One region of the Streptomyces sp. NBC_01166 genome, then DNA from elsewhere that is predicted to be linked to it. Evidence: predicted binding sites of a transcription regulator. Region 1 holds the regulator's gene; the other holds the start of a gene.
The links. The regulator HrcA, encoded in region 1, represses chaperone genes, less so after heat shock. The targets are predictions, from matches to a motif close to TTNGCACTCNGNNNNNCNGAGTGCNAA.
Positions count from the first base shown of each region.

Region 2: a site for HrcA is predicted at 2,852-2,878, ahead of groL (chaperonin GroEL). Genes of this name have one in related genera too.

Region 1 is NZ_CP108613.1:2,797,271-2,801,684, forward strand. Features, by position in the region: gene OG379_RS13030 (nitronate monooxygenase) at 1-765, opposite strand, end outside; gene dnaJ (molecular chaperone DnaJ) at 887-2,026, opposite strand; gene hrcA (heat-inducible transcriptional repressor HrcA) at 2,027-3,043, opposite strand; gene OG379_RS13045 (MBL fold metallo-hydrolase) at 3,209-3,931, shown strand; gene OG379_RS13050 (DUF3097 domain-containing protein) at 3,957-4,414, shown strand, end outside.
Region 2 is NZ_CP108613.1:4,711,630-4,716,043, reverse strand. Features, by position in the region: gene OG379_RS21715 (NADase-type glycan-binding domain-containing protein) at 1-944, shown strand, start outside; gene groL (chaperonin GroEL) at 1,065-2,687, opposite strand; gene OG379_RS21705 (cold-shock protein) at 3,055-3,261, opposite strand; gene OG379_RS21700 (MoaD/ThiS family protein) at 3,711-3,986, opposite strand; gene thrC (threonine synthase) at 4,014-4,414, opposite strand, start outside.

The sequences.
Region 1 (4,414 bases):
GGCCTGCTTGTGCAGCGGGTGCGCTCCGGACTCCGGGCACGGCAGGAACGCCGTACCGAGCTGGGCGGCGTCGGCACCGGCCGCCAGGACGGCCATGATCTGGGAGCCGCGCATCAGTCCGCCGGTCGCGACGACCGGCAGCTGCACGGCCTCGCGGACCTCGGCGATCAGGGCGAGGAGCCCGGTGCCGGCCAGGCCGCCCTGCGGGTCGTCACGGTGCGTCGACTGGTGGCCGCCCGCCTCGGTGCCCTGCACGCAGACCGCGCCGGCGCCCGCCCACTTGGCGTTGCGCGCCTCTTGGGCCGAGGTGACCGTGACGACGGTGAACGTGCCGGCGGCGGCGAAGGCGTCGAGGACCTCGCGGGTGGGGCAGCCGAAGGTGAAGGAGACCACGGGGACCGGATCCTCCAGCAGGATCGCGACCTTGGCCTCGTAACCGTCGTCGCCGCTGGAGTCCGGGTCGCCGAGCGGGGTCTCGTACCAGGAGGCCTCACCGGCGAGCTGCTCGCGGTAGACCTCCACGGCGCTGGGGTCGGCGACCAGCGGCTGCGGCATGAAGAGGTTGACGCCGAAGACTCCGCCGGTCATCCGCCGGAGCTGCTTCACCTCGTTGTACATCCCGTCGGCCGTCTTGTAGCCGGCGGCGAGAAAACCGAGCCCTCCGGCCTCGGAGACGGCGGCGGCCAGCTCCGGGCGGGAGACGCCTCCCGCCATCGGGGCCTGCACGATCGGGTACCGGCAGAGATCGGTCAGCGCCAAGGACATGCCCGCATCGTGCCACGTCCCGCGGATCGTGCCGAATCAGCCCCTTTCACACGGCGGACGCGCGCCGCACGCACCGCACCGCCCGCCGGTACGGGACCGGCGGGCGGTGCGGTGACAGGGTTCAGCGGCCGTTGAAGGCGTCCTTCAGCCGGGAGAAGAGCCCCTGCTGGCCGGGCTGGAACTGACCGGTGGGCCGCTCCTCGCCGCGCAGCTTGGACAGCTCCCGCAGGAGGCGCTCCTGCTCGGGGTCCATCTTCGTCGGGGTCATGACCTCGACGTGCACGATCAGGTCGCCGCGCCCGCCGCCACGCAGGTGCGTGATGCCGCGCCCGTGCAGCGGGACCGACTGGCCGGACTGGGTGCCCGGCCTGATGTCGATCTCCTCCAGCCCGTCGAGCGTCTCCAGCGGCACCTGGGTACCGAGCGCCGCGGCCGTCATCGGGATGGTGACCGTGCAGTGCAGATCGTCGCCGCGCCGCTGGAACACGGCGTGCGAGACCTCGTGGATCTCGACGTAGAGGTCACCGGCGGGACCGCCGCCGGGGCCGACCTCGCCCTCGCCCGCGAGCTGGATCCGGGTGCCGTTGTCGACACCGGCGGGGATCTTCACGGTGAGGGTGCGCCGCGAGCGGATGCGGCCGTCACCGGCGCACTCGGGGCACGGGGTCGGCACGACCGTGCCGAAGCCCTGGCACTGCGGGCAGGGCCGCGAGGTCATGACCTGGCCGAGGAAGGACCTCGTGACCTGGGAAACCTCGCCGCGGCCGCGGCACATGTCACAGGTCTGCGCGGAGGTGCCGGGTGCGGCGCCCTCGCCACTGCAGGTCGTACAGACGACCGCCGTGTCGACCTGGATGTCCTTGGTCGTGCCGAAGGCCGCCTCGTTGAGGTCGATCTCCAGGCGGATCATGGCGTCCTGGCCGCGACGGGTCCGCGAACGGGGCCCGCGTTGCGCGGCATTGCCGAAGAACGCGTCCATGATGTCGCTGAAGTTGCCGAAGCCGCCGGCTCCGAACCCTCCCGCGCCACCGCCGCCGCCCGAGGAGGACAGCGGGTCGCCACCGAGGTCGTAGACCTGCTTCTTCTGCGGGTCCGACAGCACCTCGTAAGCGGCGTTGATCTCCTTGAACCGCTCCTGGGTCTTCGGATCCGGGTTGACATCCGGGTGCAGCTCGCGTGCGAGCCGACGGAATGCCTTCTTGATCTCGTCCTGAGATGCGTCGCGGCGCACGCCTAGTACGGCGTAGTAGTCCGTGGCCACTTACGAATCCGCCAGGATCTGTCCGACGTAACGTGCCACTGCGCGTACCGCTCCCATCGTTCCGGGGTAGTCCATGCGGGTCGGTCCGACCACGCCGAGTTTGGCGACTGCCTCGTCGCCCGAACCGTAGCCGACCGCGACGACGGACGTGGAGTTGAGGCCCTCGTGGGCGTTCTCGTGCCCGATCCGTACGGTCATGCCTGAGTCCGTTGCCTCACCGAGCAGCTTCAGCAGCACGACCTGCTCCTCCAATGCCTCCAGCACCGGCCGGATCATCACAGGGAAGTCGTGCCCGAAACGGGTGAGATTGGAGGTGCCGCCGATGATCAGCCGCTCCTCCGTTTCTTCGACCAGAGTCTCGAGGAGGACGGAGAGCACCGTCGATACGGTTCCCCGGTCCTCGGTCTCGAAGGACTCCGGCAGGTCCTGCACCAGTCGCGGGACGTCCGCGAAGCGTCGTCCGACGACCCGGCTGTTGAGCCGGGCCCGCAGATCCGCCAGTGATGTGTCACCGAACGGCGCAGGACAGTCGATCATACGCTGTTCGACCCGGCCCGTGTCCGTGATCAGGACGAGCATCAGCCGGGCCGGAGCCAGCGACAGCAGCTCCACGTGCCGGACCGTCGACCGGGTCAGCGAGGGGTACTGCACGACGGCGACCTGCCTGGTCAGCTGCGCGAGCAGCCGGACCGTGCGGCCCACGACGTCGTCGAGGTCGACCGCGCCGTCGAGGAAATTCTGAATGGCCCTGCGCTCCGGCGACGACAGGGGCTTGACGCCCGCGAGTTTGTCGACGAAGAGCCGGTAGCCCTTGTCCGTCGGAATGCGCCCCGCACTCGTGTGCGGCTGGGCGATGAAGCCCTCGTCCTCCAGCACCGCCATGTCGTTGCGGACAGTCGCCGGGGAGACCCCGAGGCTGTGCCGCTCCGTGAGCGCCTTGGAGCCGACGGGCTCCTCGGTGCCGACATAGTCCTGGACGATGGCGCGCAGCACTTCGAGTCTGCGTTCACTGAGCACCGCGCACACCTCCAGCTGTGGTTCTTCGGCGTCTGCCTGGCACTCTGTGCGTTCGAGTGCCAGCAATCCCCCCGGTCAGTGTACGGGGGCGGGGTGGGCCCGGGGCAAGGGCGACCGGCCATGCCGTCGCGGGACCGCGCAGGTCGTTGCCGATAGCGTCGTCGTATGGACGTCTCTTGGGAAGAGTTCGGCTGGGAGCGGTTGGGCAACGGTACGGGACGGCGGCGCCTCCCTGTCTGGGACGCGACCGCCGCGCTGGTGGCCGGGGCGGACGGTGTGCTGCTCTACGACACCGGTTCGACGCTCCGGGAGGGCGTCGAGCTCCGGACGCAGGCGGAGGCCCTGCTGGGCCGGAGGGTGACACATATCGCACTGAGCCATCCGCACTTCGACCACGTGCTGGGCACCGCCGCCTTCTCCGGGGCGGAGGTCTACGGGGCGGTCGGCACGGCGGAGCTGCTGGGGCGGGGCGCCGAGGAGCTGCGCGCCGACGCGCTGCGGCACGGGATGGGCGAGGCGGACGCCACGGCGGCCACGGACGCCCTGGTGGCCCCGCGGCACCAGGTGAGCGGCGAGTGGACGCTCGACCTCGGCGGCGGCTTCCAGGTGCTGCTGGCCAATGTGGGCCCCGGTCACAGCGGCCACGACCTCGTGGTGCTGGTGCCGGGCTCCCCCGTCGTGGTGCTCTGCGGGGATCTGGTCGAGGAGTCCGGCGAACCGCAGGCGGGCCGGGACGCGGTCCCCTCCCACTGGCCGGCCGCGCTGGACCGGCTGCTGGAGCTGGGCGGCGAGGACGCGCTGTACGTGCCGGGGCACGGGGCGGTGGTGGACGCGGCGTTCGTCCGGGCGCAGCGCGAGCAACTGGCGGTCCGGTTCGGCGTGTCGTGAACGCGGCCCCGATTATCGTGCTGCCATGCGCAGCTACCAGCCGGATCTGACTCCGCCGTGGAAGAAGTCCGCCCCCGCACCCGAGGTCCCCGCCGAGCCCGATCTGGTGGTCGAGGAGGTTGTCACCGGTTTCTGCGGGGCGGTGATCCGGTGCGAGAAGACGGCTCAGGGGCCGACGGTCACTCTGGAGGACCGCTTCGGCAAGCACCGGGTCTTCCCGATGGAACCGCGCGGTTTCCTGCTGGAGGGCAGGGTGATCACCCTGGTGCGCCCGTCGGCCGCCGGCCCTGCACGGCCCTCCCGTACGGCCTCCGGCTCGGTGGCGGTGCCCGGGGCACGGGCGCGGGTGGCCCGGGCGGGCCGGATCTATGTGGAGGGGCGGCACGACGCCGAGCTCGTCGAGCGGGTCTGGGGCGACGACCTGCGTATCGAGGGCGTGGTCGTGGAGTACCTGGAGGGCGTCGACGACCTCCCGGCGATCGT
Region 2 (4,414 bases), 1.9 Mb from region 1:
AGACCGACCCCACCGTCCCGCTGCCCACCTCGGGCGAGAGCGCGGCCGACCGCGCCCGCTCCCTCCTCGTGCCCGTCGCCGAGCCCGAGCCGTCCCACTCCTCGCCGGCCCCCGCCGCCGCTCCGGTCCTTCCCGGCCGCCCCGACACCGACCGGCCGCAGGTACGCGTCCCCGGCCCCCAGCAGGACACCGGGAACGGCCCGCCCTGCTCCTGGTGCGCCACCCCCAACCGCCCCGACCGCCACTACTGCGCCCGCTGCGCGATGCCGCTGGCCGACAACGACGAACGCGCGCCCGCCCCCCGCCCGTGGTGGCGCCGCCTCGCGGGCTCCCGCCGGCACGAGAACCCGTGGGCCGGCGACAGGCCTCGCGTCCGCCGTGCCTTCGACCGCATCGGCACATGGATCACCGCCGCCGTCGTCGTCACCCTGGCCGTTCTCGGCGTGGTGTATCTCCCCGACGGCATCCAGGCCACCAGGGACCACTTCGCCAAGCGCGCGATGGTCGCCCCCGACGAGCTCGCGGCGTCCCGCTCCTGGACCGGCCACAAGCCGCAGCTCGCCTTCGACAAGGTGAACAACACGTGGTGGGGCCCGGGGGTCACCCAGTCCGGTGAGGGCGAGTGGATCGAGGCCCGCTTCGACCGGCCGACCCGGCTGCTGGACGTGATCATCACGCCGGGCGTGTCCATCCGCCCCGACGACCTCAACAAGTCCGCGCTGCCGCAGCGCATCAAGGCGACGATCACGACGAAGGACGGAAAGAAAGCGACCCGCCACCTGACCCTGGACCAGGGCTCGGGCGGCCAGCGGCGCGCCTTCCGCGTCGGCGAGGCCGTCAAGGTGCGCTTCACCGTCGAGTCGGCCCACGCCGCGTCCTCGGACAAGCAGGTGGCCATCGCCGAGATCGAGTTCTTCGGCCGGTCGAACACCGACGGGTCCTGACCCGGCCGCACCTGAACACCGCACAGCGGCACCGACGACGACGCCGGCCCCCGGGAACGAATCCCGGGGGCCGGCGTCGTACGGATACCGCGGTACTGCCTGGAGCTCCTGATCCGAGGATCAGAAGTCCATGTCACCGCCCGGCATGCCGCCCGGAGCGGCCGCAGAGGCCTTCTCCGGCTTGTCGGCGATGACGGCCTCGGTGGTGAGGAAGAGCGCGGCGATGGACGCGGCGTTCTGCAGAGCGGAGCGCGTGACCTTCGCCGGGTCGATGATGCCCTCGGCAATCATGTCGACGTACTCGCCGGTCGCGGCGTTGAGGCCGTGACCGATCGGCAGGTTGCGCACCTTCTCGACGATGACGCCACCCTCGAGACCACCGTTGACGGCGATCTGCTTGAGCGGGGCCTCCAGCGCGAGCTTCACGGCGTTGGCGCCCGTGGCCTCGTCACCGGTCAGGTCGAGCTTCTCGAAGACGGCCGAGGCCTGGAGCAGAGCCACGCCACCACCGGCGACGATGCCCTCCTCGACGGCGGCCTTGGCGTTGCGCACCGCGTCCTCGATGCGGTGCTTGCGCTCCTTGAGCTCCACCTCGGTGGCGGCGCCGGCCTTGATGACGGCCACGCCGCCGGCCAGCTTCGCGAGGCGCTCCTGGAGCTTCTCGCGGTCGTAGTCCGAGTCGGAGTTCTCGATCTCGGCACGGATCTGCTTGACGCGACCCTGGACCTGGTCGCTCTCGCCGCCACCGTCGACGATGGTCGTCTCGTCCTTGGTGATGACGACCTTGCGGGCGGTGCCGAGCAGGTCGAGACCGGCGTTCTCGAGCTTGAGACCGACCTCCTCGGAGATGACGGTGCCACCGGTGAGGATGGCGATGTCGCCGAGCATGGCCTTGCGGCGGTCACCGAAGCCCGGAGCCTTGACGGCGACGGACTTGAAGGTGCCACGGATCTTGTTGACGACCAGGGTCGACAGAGCCTCGCCCTCGACGTCCTCGGCGATGATCAGCAGGGGCTTGCCCGACTGCATGACCTTCTCGAGCAGCGGAAGGAGGTCCTTCACGTTGCTGATCTTGGAGTTGACGATCAGGATGTACGGGTCGTCGAAGGACGACTCCATGCGCTCCATGTCGGTGGCGAAGTACGCCGAGATGTAGCCCTTGTCGAAGCGCATACCCTCGGTGAGCTCGAGCTCCAGACCGAAGGTCTGGGACTCCTCGACGGTGATGACGCCTTCCTTGCCGACCTTGTCCATCGCCTCGGCGATCTTGGCGCCGATCTCGGTGTCGGCGGCGGAGATGGAGGCCGTCGAAGCGATCTGCTCCTTGGTCTCCACGTCCTTCGCCTGCTCCAGCAGAGCGGCGGAGACGGCCTCGACGGCCTTCTCGATGCCACGCTTCAGAGCCATCGGGTTGGCACCGGCGGCGACGTTGCGCAGGCCCTCGCGGACGAGCGCCTGGGCGAGAACGGTGGCGGTGGTCGTACCGTCGCCGGCGACGTCGTCCGTCTTCTTGGCGACCTCCTTGACCAGCTCCGCACCGATCTTCTCGTACGGGTCCTCGAGCTCGATCTCCTTGGCGATGGAAACACCATCGTTGGTGATCGTGGGCGCGCCCCACTTCTTCTCGAGGACGACGTTACGGCCCTTGGGGCCGAGGGTGACCTTGACGGCGTCGGCGAGCTGGTTCATCCCGCGCTCGAGACCGCGCCGTGCCTCCTCGTCGAACGCGATGATCTTGGCCATGTGAAGTGGTCCTCCCGGACAGGGGTGGATTTCTCCGGACCGAGTGGCGCCCGCGACGGACGGCCAGCGTGCTCAGTGGTTCCTTGCCCCACCGGGCCTGCGGGCCTCACCGGCCCGGTCCAAGTTTTCTGTCACTCTCACCTGGAGAGTGCTAACGCCAATGATTAGCACTCGACCCCTTCGAGTGCAAGCGCCTTCGGAGAAGGCTCGCTGGAGGGGCGGTGGTCGGGCGACGGGTGGGCGCAGGCGTCACCCCTCGGATGTGGACAACCTTCGGGGTGGACGAGGACGCACGTGAGGCCCGTACCCCTGGCCGGGGTACGGGCCTCACGTGCGTGAGTAGTGTCGTTGGCCGACCGCGCCGAGCTCAGCCGACGGCGAGCTTGACCATGTCCGCCTGCGGCCCCTTCTGGCCCTGCGAGATCTCGAATTCAACTCGCTGACCCTCTTCGAGGGTGCGGTACCCGTCCATCTGGATCGCGCTGTAGTGGACGAAAACATCCGCACCACCGTCGACCGCGATGAAGCCGTACCCCTTCTCCGCGTTGAACCACTTGACGGTGCCCTGAGCCATGCCTAACTCCCCTATTACTGGCCCTTGCACGAGCACCGCACTTCGCGGGCCCGGGTCAGAACTCACCCTCCGACAGGAGAGGGTGGCGTGCGCCGGAACGCGTCGACCGCGGCCGAATGTATCTGCCCAACTGCCCTCTGCAACAGGTCAATCGGACGAGAATTCTGGGCACAGGTGACCGCACGCAATGGGGGGATTCATAGGATTCCAGGGCAAGTCGGGCCTGACAAAGGCCACTTATGCCACAAGGAGTTCACTTACTTTGGCTGCTTCTTGTCGCGGCCGGGCGCATTCTCATATGCGGGCGGCATGCGCAGCGGCGGGGACTTCCCCAACTGTACCGTGCTCAACCATGCAGAATGGCCCCCTCCGCTTCTCTCGCGGAGGGGGCCATATCGTTCACGCTGTGCGGTCGGGCCGCCGGTCGGGGCCGTGACCGTGCGGGGAGATCAGCCTCCGGCGACGGCCGGGATGATCGAGACGCCCGCGCCGTCCGGGGTGACCGCGTCCAGGCCGCCCTCGAAGCGCACGTCGTCGTCGTTGACGTACACGTTGACGAAGCGGCGCAGCTTGCCCTGGTCGTCCAGGACACGGGCGCCGATGCCCGGGTGGTTCTGCTCCAGGGACGCGATGACCTCGGAGAGGGTCGCACCCTCGGCCGGGACCTCGGCCTGACCGCCCGTGTAGGTGCGGAGAATGGTGGGGATACGGACCTTGACGCTCATGTGGGTGCCTTCCTTCGGTCTCGGGTGTCAGTTGGCGGCGGCGAGGCCCGCGTCGCGGAACGCGTCCAGGCTGGGCCGGATCGTCGCCGACAGGCCGGTCGTGGGGGCGACCGCGTCGAGCGTCTTCAGTCCGTCGCCGGTGTTCAGCACGACGGTGGTGAGGGACGGGTCGAGCAGGCCGGCGTCGATCAGCTTCTTCGTCACACCGACCGTCACCCCGCCCGCGGTCTCCGCGAAGATGCCCTCGGTGCGGGCCAGCAGCTTGATCGCGTCGACGACCTGCTCGTCGTTCACGTCCTCCACGGCGCCGCCGGTGCGCCGGGCGATGTCCAGGACGTAGGGGCCGTCGGCCGGGTTGCCGATCGCCAGGGACTTGGCGATGGTGTTCGGCTTCTGCGGACGCACCACGTCGTGGCCGGCCTTGAAGG